3 regions of the Streptomyces peucetius genome follow, and region 3 is predicted to be linked to each of the others. Evidence: riboswitches for the same ligand, from Rfam matches in the RefSeq annotation. Region 3 holds a riboswitch; each other region holds the start of a gene.
The links. A riboswitch is a leader RNA that binds a small molecule or an ion and turns the genes downstream of it on or off. The one in region 3 is predicted to bind thiamine pyrophosphate.
Positions count from the first base shown of each region.

Region 1: it holds a riboswitch for thiamine pyrophosphate, as region 3 does, so the genes downstream of both, OGH68_RS26665 (thiamine ABC transporter substrate binding subunit) here and thiO (glycine oxidase ThiO) in region 3, are expected to answer to the same signal.
Region 2: it holds a riboswitch for thiamine pyrophosphate, as region 3 does, so the genes downstream of both, thiC (phosphomethylpyrimidine synthase ThiC) here and thiO (glycine oxidase ThiO) in region 3, are expected to answer to the same signal.

Region 1 is NZ_CP107567.1:5,796,057-5,801,182, forward strand. It holds gene OGH68_RS26645 (hypothetical protein) at 1-417, shown strand, start outside; gene OGH68_RS26650 (hypothetical protein) at 463-963, shown strand; gene OGH68_RS26655 (hypothetical protein) at 1,200-1,418, shown strand; gene rlmN (23S rRNA (adenine(2503)-C(2))-methyltransferase RlmN) at 1,511-2,617, shown strand; TPP riboswitch at 2,680-2,801, shown strand; gene OGH68_RS26665 (thiamine ABC transporter substrate binding subunit) at 2,797-3,894, shown strand; gene OGH68_RS26670 (ABC transporter permease) at 3,933-5,126, shown strand, end outside.
Region 2 is NZ_CP107567.1:3,999,773-4,004,898, forward strand. It holds gene OGH68_RS18390 (DUF2637 domain-containing protein) at 1-392, opposite strand, end outside; gene thiC (phosphomethylpyrimidine synthase ThiC) at 903-2,696, opposite strand; TPP riboswitch at 2,689-2,821, opposite strand; gene OGH68_RS18400 (YibE/F family protein) at 2,893-4,221, shown strand; gene OGH68_RS18405 (SsgA family sporulation/cell division regulator) at 4,244-4,678, opposite strand; gene OGH68_RS18410 (IclR family transcriptional regulator) at 4,811-5,126, opposite strand, start outside.
Region 3 is NZ_CP107567.1:2,010,677-2,015,802, reverse strand. It holds gene OGH68_RS09235 (thiazole synthase) at 85-879, opposite strand; gene thiS (sulfur carrier protein ThiS) at 886-1,092, opposite strand; gene thiO (glycine oxidase ThiO) at 1,089-2,312, opposite strand; TPP riboswitch at 2,310-2,422, opposite strand; gene OGH68_RS09220 (NAD(P)/FAD-dependent oxidoreductase) at 2,647-3,822, shown strand; gene OGH68_RS09215 (Rv2175c family DNA-binding protein) at 3,950-4,315, shown strand; gene thiE (thiamine phosphate synthase) at 4,402-5,049, shown strand.

The sequences.
Region 1 (5,126 bases), 3.8 Mb from region 3:
GACGCGGGCGGCCGGGGCGCTGCCGACCGCGAACTGAGCGCCCGGGAGAAGCGGCACGACGCCCTGGACATCAGGCCGCTGGCTCCTGCCGTCCATGACCGCTACGCCCAGGACTGGCAGAAGGTCCAGGGCGAATTCGTGGATCATCCCGAGCAGGCGGTGCAGGAGGCGGACCTCCTGGTGACCTCGCTCATGCGGGAACGCGGCTATCCCACCGACAACCTCGAGCAGAAGGTGCAGGACCTGTCCGTCGAGCACGGCAGGACCGTGGAGCACTACCGCGCTGCCCACGACGTCAATGAACGCAGCCGGCAGCACAGGGCGAACACCGAACAACTGCGTGCCGCGATGGTGCACTATCGCGCGCTGTTCGACGAACTGCTCTCCGACGGCGGGCCCAGCCAGGCCCGCGCATGAGCGCCTCGGACATCGGAACTCTTCGACCATCAGGACGGAGGAGAGATGGAACGCGAACACACCCCGGGGCCGGCCGAGAGCGGCCTGTCCACGGACGACCTCGCCGCACCCCAGGAAAGGGACCTGGGCGACCGGCCCGAGGCACAGTCCCAGGGCTATCCCGGTGAGGCCGCCGGCGCGACGTCAGAGGCCGAGGCGGTGCCGCCGGCCGCTTCGACCGTCCCACGGGAGCCGGAACCCGCGGCGGACACCCAGGGCACGTCCGCACAGGAGGACATGCCGCAGCTGTTGACCGCGGAGGACGAGACAGGATTCCGCACCCGCTGGCAGGAAATCCAGAACCGGTTCGTCGACGACCCGCGTGAGGCCGTCCATGAGGCCGACGGCCTGGTGGCCGATGTCATGCAGGCCTTGGCCTCCACCTTCTCCCAGCACAAGAAGGACCTGGAGGGGCAGTGGAGCCAGGGCGAGGAGGCCGACACGGAGGACCTGCGCCGGGCCCTGCGGAAGTACCGCTCGTTCTTCAACCGTCTGCTGTCGAGCTGAGGAGCCGCAGCTTCGGCCTGCACCAGTGACCTCCGGGGCGAGCCGGGCTCCCGGCCGCCCCGGCCGCCCCGGCCGCCCCGGCCGCGTCGGCGTGGCCGGGGCCGGTGCGTGCCGCTGCGGCGGGCGCACTCGTTCGCCGCGTCCGACGACACCGACGCACCCGTGACCTTCAGCTCCTGAAGTGACCGAGGATCCACACGGCTGCGCGTGCGGTGCCGGTGTCGCAGGCTGGTGTCATGAGCGACTTCACAGGCCCTGCCATCGTCGTCTTGCCCGTGAGCCCCGGCGATCCGCCGTTCCGCCTCGTCCAGATCCGAGGCGAGACCGCAGGCGTGGCCCACGACATGCTGGACGTGATCCGGCTGGCGCACCACGCGGGACTGGAACATGTGGACGTCGACGACCCGGCGGTCGTGAGATGGGTCGGCGGCGGCAAGTACAAGTGGGCACCGTGATCGTCACGACCGTCGACGACCACCCTCCGGGCCGACGGTCGCAGGTCGCAGGTCGCAGGTCGCACGAATCGATCTGCGACACTGGAGAAACCATGCCCAAGCCCGGAGAACTCACTTTCGTCGCGCCCCGCGGAGCCAAGAAGCCCCCGCGGCACCTCGCCGACCTCACACCCACCGAGCGCAAGGAAGCCGTCGCCGCGATCGGCGAGAAGCCGTTCCGTGCCAAGCAGCTGTCCCAGCACTACTTCGCGCGGTACGCGCACGACCCCGCGCAGTGGACCGACATCCCCGCCGCGGCCCGCGAGAAGCTCGCCGGTGAGCTGCTGCCCGATCTGATGTCCGTCGTACGGCACATCTCCTGCGACAACGACACCACCCGCAAGACGCTCTGGCGCCTGCACGACGGCACGCTCGTCGAGTCCGTGCTCATGCGCTACCCGGACCGGGTCACCATGTGTATCTCCTCGCAGGCCGGCTGCGGGATGAACTGCCCCTTCTGCGCCACCGGCCAGGCCGGTCTCGACCGGAACCTGTCGACCGCCGAGATCGTGCACCAGATCGTCGACGGCATGCGGGCCCTGCGGGACGGTGAGGTCCCCGGAGGGCCGGCCCGGCTGTCCAACATCGTCTTCATGGGCATGGGCGAACCGCTCGCCAACTACAAGCGGGTCGTCGGAGCCGTCCGCCGCCTCACCGACCCCGAGCCGGACGGCCTCGGCCTCTCGCAGCGCGGCATCACGGTCTCGACCGTCGGCCTGGTGCCGGCGATGCTGCGGTTCGCCGACGAGGGCTTCAAATGCCGCCTCGCGGTGTCGCTGCACGCCCCGGACGACGAGCTGCGCGACACCCTGGTCCCGGTCAACACGCGCTGGAAGGTCCGTGAGGTCCTCGACGCCGCCTGGGAGTACGCGGAGAAGTCCGGCCGCCGGATCTCCATCGAGTACGCGCTGATCCGCGACATCAACGACCAGGCGTGGCGCGGCGATCTCCTCGGCCGCCTCCTCAAGGGCAAGCGGGTCCATGTGAACCTGATCCCGCTGAACCCGACGCCCGGCTCCAAGTGGACGGCCTCCCGTCCCGAGGACGAGAAGGCGTTCGTGGAGGCCATCGCCGCGCACGGCGTGCCGGTCACCGTCCGGGACACCCGCGGTCAGGAGATCGACGGGGCCTGCGGGCAGCTGGCGGCGCAGGAGCGGTGACCGTAGGGCCGTCGGCCATGGCTGATACTGTGCCCTGTGCATTCGCACAAACGAACAACAAAACATTCCGACAGGGGAGCGCACCACAGCGCTGAGAGTGCGGCAAGGCCTTCACGGTCACGGGCCGCAGACCCTCGGACCTGATCCGGGTCATACCGGCGTAGGGAGTCAGCATCATCATGAACAGCCAGCTTCGGCGTGCCGTCGGTACGGCACTGGTCGGCGCCGTCGGCATATCGACGCTCGCCGCGTGCGGCGGGGAGTCCACCGAGTCCGGGTCCGGCGACGGGAGCAAGCCGAAGACCGTCACGCTCGTCAGCCACGAGTCCTTCGCGGCGTCGGAGGCGGTGCTGAAGGAGTTCACCCGGCAGACCGGCTACACGGTCAAGGTGCTCAAGAGCGGCGACGCGGGCACCGCGCTCAACAAGGAGATCCTCACCAAGGGCTCCCCGCAGGGCGACGTCTTCTTCGGTGTCGACAACACCCTGCTCTCCCGCGCTCTCGACAACGACCTCTTCACGCCCTACGAGGCCAAGGGCCTCGACCGGGTCGCGGAAGAGGTGCAGCTCGACGCGGACAAGCACCGTGTGACGCCCGTCGACACCGGCGACATCTGCGTCAACTACGACAAGAAGTTCTTCGCCGACAAGAAGCTCGCGCCGCCGCAGACCTTCGCCGACCTGGCGAAGCCCGAGTACAAGAACATGCTCGTCGTCGAGAACGCCGCCACCTCCTCACCCGGCCTCGGCTTCCTTCTCGGCAGCGTCGGCGAGTACGGCGAGTCGGGCTGGCAGGGCTACTGGAAGAAGCTCAAGGACAACGGCGTCAAGGTCGTCGACGGCTGGGAGCAGGCGTACAACGAGGAGTTCTCCGGGTCCGCCGGTGGCAAGAAGGCGGGCGCCGACCGTCCGCTCGTCGTCTCGTACGCCTCCAGCCCGCCCGTCGAGGTCCTCTACTCGGACCCGCAGCCGGCCGAGGCGCCGACCGGTGTGGCCACCGGCACCTGCTTCCGCCAGATCGAGTTCGCGGGCCTGCTGACGGGAGCGAAGAACGAGGAGGGCGGCAAGGCGCTGCTGGACTTCCTGATCAGCAGGAAGTTCCAGGAGGACATGCCGCTGAACATGTTCGTCAACCCGGTCGTCAAGGACGCGGAGCTGCCGGAGCTGTTCACCGAGCACGGCGCGGTGATCGAGAAGCCCGAGACCGTCGACGCGGCCACCATCGCGAAGAACCGTGAGCAGTGGGTCCGGTCGTGGTCCTCGCTCGTCGTGAAGTAGCCGGCTCCCTGCGCGGGAACGCGGCACGGCTGGGCCTGATGGCCGGCCCTGTCGCGTTCTTCGCCGTCTTTTTCGCCTACCCCGTCTCCGCGATCGTCGCGCGCGGTCTCCACGCGGACGGGGCCTGGCAGTTCGGCCGGTTCGGCGAGGTGCTCGGCCGGCCGGACATCCTGTCGGTGCTGTGGTTCACCACCTGGCAGGCGCTCGCCTCCACGGCGCTGACGCTGCTGATCGCCCTCCCCGGCGCGTACGCCTTCGCACGCCTCGACTTCCCGGCCAAGCGACTGCTGCGGGCGGTGGTCACCGTGCCGTTCGTGCTGCCGACCGTCGTCGTCGGCACGGCGTTCCTGGCGCTGCTGGGGCGCGGCGGGCTCCTCGACGAACTGTGGGGCATCCGGCTGGACACCACCGTGTGGGCCATCCTCCTCGCGCACGTCTTCTTCAACTACGCCGTGGTCGTCCGTACCGTCGGCAGCCTCTGGTCCCAGCTCGACCCCCGCCAGGAGGAGGCCGCCCGGGTCCTGGGCGCGGGGCGCTTCGCCGCCTGGCGGCGGGTGACGCTGCCCGCCCTGGTGCCGTCGCTGGCCGCCGCCGCCCTGATGGTCTTCCTCTTCACCTTCACGTCGTTCGGTGTCGTGCAGATCCTCGGCGGCCCCTCCTTCTCCACCCTGGAAGTGGAGATCTACCGGCAGACCGCCGACTTCCTGGACCTGACGACGGCGGCCGTGCTGACGATGGTGCAGTTCACGGCGGTCGGTGCGGTCCTCGCTGTGCACTCCTGGACCCTGCGCCGGCGAGAGAGCGCACTGCGGCTCGTCGACCCGGCGCGCACCGCCCGGCGGCCGCGCGGCGCGGCCCAGTGGGCGCTGCTCGGCGGCGTCCTGGCCACCGTGCTCGTCCTCCTGCTGGCGCCGCTCGCGGTGCTGGTCGAGCGTTCCTTCGACACCCCGGCAGGATACGGGCTCGACTACTACCGGGAGCTGGCCACCGTGGACCCGGCCGGCGGCGCCTTCCTCGTGCCGCCGATCGACGCCGTGTGGAACTCGCTCCGGTACGCCGTGGCCGCCACGGCCGTCGCGGTCGCGGTCGGCGGGCTCGCCGCGGCGGCGCTCACCCGCAGGGCCGGGCGGCTGGTCCGCGGCTTCGACGCGCTGCTGATGCTGCCGCTCGGGGTCTCCGCCGTGACCGTGGGCTTCGGCTTCCTCATCACCCTCGACGAACCGCCGCTCGAC
Region 2 (5,126 bases), 2.0 Mb from region 3:
GCAATGGAGACGCTGACTGTCTGCAGCAGAGAGAACCTCGGCTTCTGCGACGGTACCCGTCGGCGATGCCCCGGCACGGGGCGTACACGGGGAAGTTCGGCGGTGATGCTGTTCCGGTCTGCGAGTGAGCTGCCGTCTCCCGAGTCCAGGCCGCTGCCATAGCCGGAGAAAGCCGTGGGCTTCTCCTCTCCGGCAGAGGGCTGCAGCAATTGCTGCAGTTCCGCTGTCGGGTCCCACGTCCCGTCAAGGATCTCCAGGCCGAGAGGAGCCATCGGCTCATGGGGGCTCAGAAAGGTCTTCGGGGAAGCGGCATACGGGTCCTCCCACCTGCCATAGCCGCCCATTTCCGGGTGGGAAACCGCTGAACCGAACGAGCCGTACTCGTCATACATGAAGGCTTCGCCCCGTCCGTCCATCGCCTCGTACAGTCGGCGACGCGTGCACTGTGTTCGACAGTCGGTGGTAATCGGCCTGAATACGGCCGATCAACACCAGAAAGTCGTTCAGCAGGGAAGAAGCGTGCGCCGGGTCGATTCGATCCTCTTCTTGGTGGAGCGTCGCGTTACTCTCTGCCACGCCCTCCGCAGAGCGGGGATCCAACGCCCACGCGCCCGTTGGGACCGCCTCCGTGCCGGCCGTACGTCGGGCCCCGATCTCGGGGGAAAGCTGTGCTCTCGTCATATTCCTAACAACGAGCGTTCCACTAGCCCTGATGCCTGACATTCGAGTGAAACCGCTACGCCATTAGGTGGGGGCCGGTCATTACAACCATTCTTGCGAAGATACGCCGATAGACCGGCTGCCCCCGCGAACCTGCCCATCGGAATACGCACAGCGCTCTTGGCGAAAGGCGGTGTCCCATGACCGATCGAACCACGGGGCACCGCCGTAAGACGTCACCGTCAGTCCGCAAGCGGCAAGTACACCCGGTTGCCGCCCGCCGCGAACTCCCTGGACTTCTCCAGCATCCCCGCCTCGACGTCCTCGGCCGAGGCCGAGGGAGTCGGGTCCGCGGCGAACTGCTCCGTGATGCTTCTGCTGATCTTCATCGAGCAGAACTTCGGACCGCACATCGAGCAGAAGTGCGCGGTCTTCGCCGGCTCGGCGGGCAGCGTCTCGTCGTGGAACTCCCGTGCCGTGTCCGGGTCGAGAGCCAGGTTGAACTGGTCCTCCCACCGGAACTCGAAGCGGGCGTCGGACAGCGCGTCGTCCCACTCCTGCGCCCCCGGGTGCCCCTTGGCGAGGTCCGCCGCGTGCGCGGCGATCTTGTAGGTGATGACGCCGGTCTTCACGTCGTCGCGGTTCGGCAGGCCCAGGTGCTCCTTGGGCGTCACATAGCAGAGCATGGCCGTGCCCCACCAGGCGATCATCGCCGCCCCGATGCCGGAGGTGATGTGGTCGTACGCCGGAGCGACATCGGTGGTGAGCGGGCCGAGCGTGTAGAACGGCGCCTCCTCGCAGATCTCCTGCTGGAGGTCGATGTTCTCCTTGATCTTGTGCATCGGGACGTGTCCCGGCCCCTCGATCATGGTCTGCACGCCCAAGCGCTTGGCGACGGAGTTGAGCTCGCCGAGCGTCCTGAGCTCCGCGAACTGCGCCTCGTCGTTGGCGTCCGCGATGGACCCGGGCCGCAGGCCGTCGCCGAGGGAGTACGTCACGTCGTACGCGGCGAGGATCTCGCAGAGCTCCTCGAAGTTCTCGTACAGGAACGACTCCTTGTGGTGCGCCAGGCACCACGCCGCCATGATCGAGCCGCCGCGCGAGACGATGCCGGTCTTGCGGCGCGCCGTCAGCGGTACGTAGCGCAGCAGCACGCCCGCGTGGACCGTCATGTAGTCCACGCCCTGCTCGGCCTGCTCGATGACCGTGTCCTTGTAGACGTCCCAGGTCAGCTCCTCGGCCTTGCCGTCGACCTTCTCCAGCGCCTGGTACAGCGGCACGGTGCCGATCGGCACGGGGGAGTTGCGCAGCACCCACTCGCGGGTGGTGTGGATGTTGCGCCCGGTGGACAGGTCCATGACCGTGTCGGCTCCCCAGCGGGTCGCCCAGGTCATCTTCTCGACCTCCTCCTCGATGGAGGAGGTGACGGCGGAGTTGCCGATGTTGGCGTTGACCTTCACGAGGAACCGCTTGCCGATGATCATCGGCTCGATCTCGGGGTGGTTCACGTTCGCCGGGAGAACGGCCCGCCCGGCCGCGATCTCCTCGCGCACCACCTCGGGGGCGACGTTCTCCCGGATGGCGACGTACTCCATCTCCGGGGTGATCTCACCCCGGCGCGCGTAGGCCAGCTGAGTCACGGCCCGGCCGTCGCGCCCGCGGCGGGGCTGACGCGGGCGGCCGGGGAAGACCGCGTCCAGGTTGCGGAGCCCGCCGCGCGGCGACGTGTGCTTGATCCCGTCGTCCTCGGGCCGGACGGCCCGGCCCGCGTACTCCTCGGTGTCGCCGCGGCTGATGATCCAGTTCTCCCGGAGCGGGGGCAGACCGCGGCGTACGTCCGTCTCGATGTTCGGGTCGGTGTACGGGCCGGAGGTGTCGTACAGCGTCACGTCCCGGCCGTTGGTGAGGTGCACCTTGCGCACCGGCACACGGAGGTCGGGGCGCGAGCCCTCGACGTATCCCTTGTGCCAGCCGATGGACTTCCCGGCCTCGTCGTTCTGGTTCGAGGCAGGCGTGCGTGCGTCCGATACGGTCATGAGACCTACTCCCTACGCCGGCATTACCCGGTAACAGGTTCGGCGGTCGGCGCAGCTGTCCCGTACGGATGTACGGAGGTCAGCGCCCTCTCAGCCCGGTGCTCCGAGCTCCCGCGTGTGCAAAGGTGCCACCACGCTAGCGTCATGTCTGGCGCGCTGAACAGAGGGCCCCTCCTGCTCTTGCGATGATCGGTCCGTGACTTCATCGCAGCAGCCCCCAGAACCGCACGGCCAGGCCCACAGTCATGCGCACGCTCATGGGCCCGCCGCGCCGGTCTCCCAGCACCTTCGCCGAGTCATCGCGGCCGTGCTCATCCCCTTCGCGACGGCCGTCCTCGTCGGGCTCGCCGTCCTGTGGCCCGGCGGGGCACCCGGGCACGAGCGCACCGGAGTCGGCTTCGACCGGCAGACGGAGCAGGGCAAGGTGGTGTCGCTCGAGAGAATCGACTGCAAGGACGTCAACGCCGCCCAGGTCCCGCCGACCGGTGATACCTCCACACCCCAGGGGCGCGAGGCGGTCAACTCGCAGCAGGGCCTCTGCGCCAGGGCGACCGTCGAGGTGACCACGGGCAAGGACAAGGGCCGTACCTTCGTCGAGATCGTCCAGCCGGACGCACCGCGGCAGTTGAAGGAGGGGCAGGGCGTCGTCGTCGCCTACGCCCCCGACGCCCCCCGCGACCTCCAGTACTCGGTGACGGACATCGACCGCGGCCTCCCGATGGCGCTGCTGGCGGCGATCTTCGCCGTCGTGGTGGTGCTGGTGGGCCGGATGCGCGGTGTGATGGCCCTGATCTCTCTCGTGGTCTCGTTCGCCCTGCTGACGCTGTTCATCCTGCCCGCGATCCTGCAGGGGTCCAATCCGCTGGTCGTGGCGGTGGTCGGGGCGAGTGCCATCATGCTGATCGCGCTCTATCTGTGTCATGGGGTGACCGCGCGGACGTCCGTCGCGGTGCTCGGGACCCTGATCTCCCTGCTGCTGATCGGGCTTCTCGGTTCGCTGTTCATCGGCTGGGCCAGCCTGAGCGGCAACACCGACGACAACACCGGTCTGATCCACGGTCTGTATCCGGAGATCGACATGAGCGGTCTGCTGCTCGCCGGCGTGATCATCGGCTCGCTCGGCGTGCTCGACGACGTGACGGTGACGCAGACTTCGGCGGTCTGGGAACTGCACCAGGCCGATCCGGAGATGGGCCCCCGTGCCCTCTACCGCTCCGCCATCCGCATCGGCCGCGACCACATTGCGTCCGTCGTCAACACCCTCGTACTCGCCTACGCCGGCGCCGCGTTGCCCCTGCTGCTCCTCTTCTCCATCGCCCAGTCCAGCGTGGGTACCGTCGCCAACAGCGAGCTGGTGGCGGAGGAGATCGTACGGACCCTGGTGGGCTCGATCGGGCTGGTCGCCTCGGTGCCGGTGACGACTGCGCTCGCCACCCTGGTGGTCTCCGCCGACCGCTCCGGCCCGGCGGCGGGGACGGACGGTTCACCGGCCCGCACGGGCAGGGGGCGGCGGCGCAAGCGGTGACGCCGGGGGAGTCGGGGACGTGTCAGCCGGCGTTCTCCTCGGCGAGGATCCGCCCGAGCGCCTCCTCCAGGTTCACGTCGAAGTCACCCAGCGTGAGCTCCTGCCCCATGGGAAGCAGTTTGTCGGTGCGGTCGAGGAAGGCGACGAGCGGTGCCGCGCCTGCTCGGAAGAGTGCCGAATCCTGCCCGACACGGAGCCTGATGTGGACGTCCGAGAGGCTCTCCGGCCCGACGGGCGCGATGTGCACATCACCGTCCCCGCTCGGCCAGTTGATCCCGTCGAGCAGCAGCTCCCGGCCGAATGCCCAGGTCACAGGAGCATCACCGGGCAGATGGAAGGTCATCCGCACCGCGTACGGATCGCCCGTCTCATAACCCAGTTCGACCGGAATCCGGAAGGAGAGCTCCTCGGAGACGAGGAAGCTCATCAGAACCTCGGCCTGGACCGACTCGCGCATCACATACCCCGCAGCAGATGAAGCATTGAATGAACCCGTACTGGAAAAGCAGAAGAAAACGGCAAGGATCGATCCCTGGGCCCTCTCGCGTCATCGTGGTCGAAGGACTAGCAGATCACAAGGAGTGATATTTCAGATACTGATAGAGAAGGCAAGTGACCCCAACAGCCCACCGATTCCTGTGCGCAACTGCTCAACCGCGGGAAGCAGTCTGGCCTTTTGGTGGACGGGCAGCGAAATGGCCATTGTCGCGGCGCCGGAACAGCCAGTGATCGGAATAGCCGCGCAGACTGTGCCAATTGCATATTCCTGTCGTTCCACGACCGGGTGCGCGCGCGGACGGGCGGCGAGCCGCTCGAGCAGGGTGCGCCGGTCGGGCACGGTGTACGGCGTCACGGGTTGCACGGGATGGCGGCTCAGATGCTCCCGGCGTGCCGACTCGTCGAGC
Region 3 (5,126 bases):
CCCGGTTACGGGAAGGGGCGGGGAGGGGGCAAGCCCCGGGCAGCGGCCCCGCCCCGCCCGCGCGCCCCCGCCCCGTCAGGGCCGTCAGAACGCCGGCCGCTCCGGATCCAGCGTCGCGCGCCCCTCGACCGGAGACGACGCCTCGGCGAAGTGCCGCCGGGGGATGCGGCCCGCCCGGTACGCCAGCCGCCCCGCCTCCACTGCGTGCCGCATCGCCTCCGCCATCAGGACCGGCTCCTGCGCCCGCGTCACCGCCGACGCCAGCATCACCGCCGCGCAGCCCAGCTCCATCGCCAGCGCCGCGTCCGACGCCGTGCCGGCGCCCGCGTCCAGGATCACCGGCACGCCCGCCTGCTCGGTGATCAGCTGGAAGTTGTGGGGGTTGCGGATGCCGAGCCCGGAGCCGATGGGGGAGCCGAGCGGCATGATCGCGGCGCAACCCACGTCCTCCAGCTTCCTCGCGAGCACCGGGTCGTCGTTCGTGTACGGAAGGACCGTGAAGCCGTCGTCGACCAGCGTCTCGGCCGCGTCCAGCAGCTCCACCGCGTCGGGCAGCAGGGTCCGCTCGTCCGCGACGACCTCGAGCTTGATCCAGTCGGTTCCCAGCGCCTCCCGTGCCAGGCGCGCGGTGAGGACGGCCTCACCGGCGGTGAAGCAGCCCGCGGTGTTGGGCAGGACCCGGATCCCGAGCCGGTTCAGCACGGAGAGCACCGACCCCTGGACGGTCGGGTCGAGGCGGCGCATCGCGACGGTGGTGAGTTCCGTGCCGCTCGCGACCAGGGAGCGTTCGAGGACGTCGAGGCTGGGCGCCCCGCCCGTACCCATGATCAGCCGGGAGTCGAACGTCGTCCCGCCGATGGTGAAACGGTCGTCTGCCATGGCTGGTCAGCCTCCCTGCACTGCGGTGAGAATCTCGACGCGGTCACCGTCGCCGAGACGGGTGCCGGGCCACTGGCTGCGCGGGACGACCGCCTCGTTGACGGCCGCAGCCACACCCGAGGGCGCCGCGGTGAGCTCCGCGACGACGATGTCCAGCGTGGTTCCTGGGGCGAGATCGCGTGCCTCGCCGTTGACGGAGACGGAGACGGTCATGCGGACTGCTCCTGAAGAACTGTGTCCCGGCGGACAGCGGCCTCCCGCGAGGCCGGACGCTCGCCCGGGCGCCCGCCCGTGAAGCGACGCGGCGAGAAGGGCCGTGCCACCTCCGGCAGTTCGCCGCTCACCAGCGCGCCCGCCAGCACGTCGCCGGTGACGGGGGTGAGCAGGACGCCGTTGCGGTAGTGCCCGGTGGCCAGCAGAAGCCCCGGCAGGTCGGTGAAGCCCAGCAGCGGCGCGTTGTCGGGCGAGCCCGGCCGCAGCCCGGCGCGGGTCTCCACGAGAGGCAGCTCGGTGATGCCCGGTACCAGCTCGTGCGCGTCGCGCAGCAGCTCGTACACCCCGCCCGCGGTGACCGTCGTGTCCCAGCCGAGTTCCTCGCTGGTCGCGCCGACGACGAGCTCGCCGTCCTCGCGCGGCACGAGGTACACATGGCTGCCGCGCACCACGGCGCGCACCGTGCGCGAGAGGAACGGCGCGTACGGACGCGGCACGGTCAGCCGCAGGACCTGGCCCTTCACCGGCCGTACGGGAGGAAGCACGTCCGCCGGTACGCCGTTCAGCCGTCCGCTCAGGCTGCCGCCCGCCAGGACCACCTGCCCGGCGCGAAGCTCGCCGCCGTCGGCGAGGACCGCCCCCACCGCCCGGTCGCTCTCGACGACCAGCCGCTCCGCCCAGGTGCGGCGGAGCTCGACCCCGGCCCGTTCGCAGGCCGTGACCAGCGCCGCCGCCAGCCGTCGCGGGTCGACCTGGTGGTCGCCGTCCACCCGCAGCCCGCCGCGTACGCCGGGCGCGAGCATCGGCTCGAGGCGGCGGCACTCGCGGCCGGAGAGCCATGCGGACTCGAGCCCCGAGCGGATCTGCAGGGCGTGCAGTTCGCGCAGATGCGCGCGGTCGTCGGCGTCGAGGGCGACGGCGAGCGTGCCGCAGGAGCGGTGGCCCACCTGCTGCCCGCTCGCCTCCTCCAGTTCGGCGACGAAGGCCGGGTAGCGGCGGGCAGACTCGAGGTTGAGGCCGAGCAGCGTCTGCTCGCCGTAGTGGAGTTCGGTGACGGCGGCCAGCATGCCGGCCGCGACCTGCGCGGCGCCGCCGCCCGGCTGCGGGTCGGCGACGGCGACCCGCAGGCCCTGCTGCGCTGCTCGCCAGGCCGTGACCAGGCCGATGATTCCGCCGCCCACGACAAGGACGTCGGGGGAACACGGTGTACGAGACGACATGGGCGTCCAGCCCCTCCCTTCGCCGGCATGACCCGGATCAGGTTCGTACGGTCGGAGGCCGGCCAGCCTCCCTCTCAGCCCGGTGCGTCCGGGCTCCCGCGAGTGCCTTACGGTGGCCACCCTAACCTCCCGCCCCGACGCTCTGTAAGGGAGCCGCAGCGCGGCGAAGAGCCTCGACGGACTCGCCGGCCGAAGGCTCCGCGGGAGGGCGGCGGGACGAGCGTGGTGGCGGAGCCGCCTTCCTGACCCGTCGTCAGGTACGTAAGGTGTGCGGGTGGACGAACGGCAGCAACAGACAGCGGCGCGGCGTCGCGTGGTGATCGTCGGTGCGGGCATGGCCGGTGTGCAGACGGCGGTCGCCCTCCGCGAGCGGGGATTCACCGGCCCGGTCGCCGTGATCGGCGCAGAGCCGCACCAGCCGTACGACCGGCCCCCGCTGTCCAAGGCCGTCCTGCTCGGCACGGCGGAGGGCTCGGCCTTCGACATCGACTTCGAGGTCCTCGACGTCGAACTGCGCCTCGGCGTCGAGGTGACCGGAGTGCGGACGGACGCCCACGAGGTGGACACCGCGGCCGGTCCCGTCCCGTACGACGTGCTGGTGCTGGCCACCGGCGCGGAGCCGGTCACCCTCCCGGGCGCGGTCGGCGTCCCTGGTGTCCATCTGCTGCGCACCCTGGACGACGCGGCGCGGCTGCGGCCCCTGCTCGCCGAGAAGCACGACGTCGTCGTGGTGGGCGCCGGGTGGATCGGCGCGGAGTTCGCGACGGCCGCCCGGCAGGCCGGCTGTGCGGTGACCGTCGTCGAGGCCGCCGACCGTCCGCTCGCCGGCACCATGCCCGCCGAGGTCGCGGCCCCGATGGCCGCCTGGTACGCGCAGTACGGGGCCGAGCTGGTCACCGGTGCCCGGGTCGCCGCGGTCGAGCCCGGCGCCGTCGTCCTGGCCGACGGCCGCCGGATCGCGGCCGGTGCCGTCGTCGTGGGCATCGGCGCCCGGCCCGCCACGGGTCTGCTCGCCGGCTCCGGTATCGAGCTGGGCCCCGACGGCGCGGTCGTCGCGGACCGGTATCTGCGCGCCCGTGCCCCCGATGTGTACGCCGTGGGGGACTGTGCCTCGTATCCGTCCGGCCGCTACGCGGAGCGGCTGCTCGTCCACCACTGGGACAACGCGCTCCAGGGGCCGCGCACGGTCGCCGCGAACATCACCGGCGGCGGCGCGGACCTCGAGCCGTACGACCCGGTGCCGTACTTCTGGTCCGAGCAGTTCGGCCGTTACGTCCAGTACGCCGGCCACCACGGCGCCGCCGACACTCTGCTGTGGCGCGGCGACCCGACGGAAGAGACCTGGTCGGTGCTGTGGCTGCGCGGTGGCGCCCTGGTGGCCCTGCTGGCCGTGGGCAGGCCGCGTGACCTGGCGCAGGGACGCAAGCTGATCGAGTCCGGGGCGGCGCTGGACCGGGAGCGGGCCGCCGACCCCTCGGTCCCTCTGAAGGCGGCGGCCCTGTCGACCTGAAGGCGGCGGCCTTGCCCCTCGAACGCGGCGGCCTTGTCACCCTGAAGGCCGCTCCTTGGCCCCTGAAGGCGGCGGCACGGCAGGTCCCGGCTACCGACTGTCGGTCCTGGATGGCAGGCTTGTTCCCGTGACCGAGATTGACGCAAAGATCGATGCTCTCGTCCCCGCCTGGCTTCACCTGCCGGACATCGCGGAAATGCTCGATGTGGAGGTGACGCGTGTGCGGCAGCTGGTCAAGGAAGGCCAGCTGATCGCCGTGCGCCGCGGTGAGAACCGGACGCTCCAGGTGCCCGCCGCCTTCATCGACGGCGACAAGGTGGTCAAGGGCCTCTCGGGGACCCTGACCCTCCTGAGGGACGACGGCTTCACCGACGAAGAGATGCTGGAATGGCTCTTCACCCCTGACCCGAGCCTGCCGGGCACGCCCGCGCAGGCGCTCAGCGAGAATCGCGGTACGGAGGTGAAGCGCCGGGCACAGGCGCTCGCCGTCTGACACATCGGAAAACATCATCGCGGCCGGATGCACGGGCCGGGCCGCCCGGCCCGTGCATCCGGCCGCCCGACGGGGGGATTCACCTCATGGCCACGGCTCGCGCGCTGCTGTCCGACGCCCGGCTCTATCTGTGCACGGACGCCCGCAAGCGGCAGGGTGACCTTCCCGAGTTCCTCGACGCCGTGCTGACGTCCGGGGTCGACATCGTGCAACTGCGCGAAAAGGGCATGGAAGCCGGTGAGGAGCTGGAACACCTCCAGGTCTTCGCCGACGCCTGCCGCAGGCACGGCAAGCTGCTCGCGGTGAACGACCGCGCCGACGTGGCGCACGCCATCGGCGCCGGCGTGCTGCACCTGGGGCAGGGCGACCTGCCGGTGCCCGCCGCGCGGGCGATCCTCGGCGACGGCGTGCTGATCGGCCGTTCGACGCACTCCGAGTCCGAGGCGGCGGCCGCCTCGGTCGAGCCGGGCGTGGACTACTACTGCACCGGTCCCTGCTGGCCCACCCCCACCAAGCCCGGCCGCCACGCTCCCGGCCTCGGTCTGGTGCGGTACGCGGCAGGCCTGGGTGCTGAGCGGCCCTGGTTCGCCATCGGCGGTATCGACGCGGGCAATCTGGACGAGGTGCTGGACGCCGGTGCACGCAGGGTCGTCGTCGTACGGGCGATCACCGAGGCGGACGACCCGGCGTCGGCCTCGGCCGGCCTGGCGAAGCGGATCAGGGGCAGGCTCTGACGTCCCCCTGAAGCCGGCGGCGGCCCCGGGTGTCCCGTGGTCCCGGGTGTCGCGTGGCCCCGGAGGTCCGGTGGTGG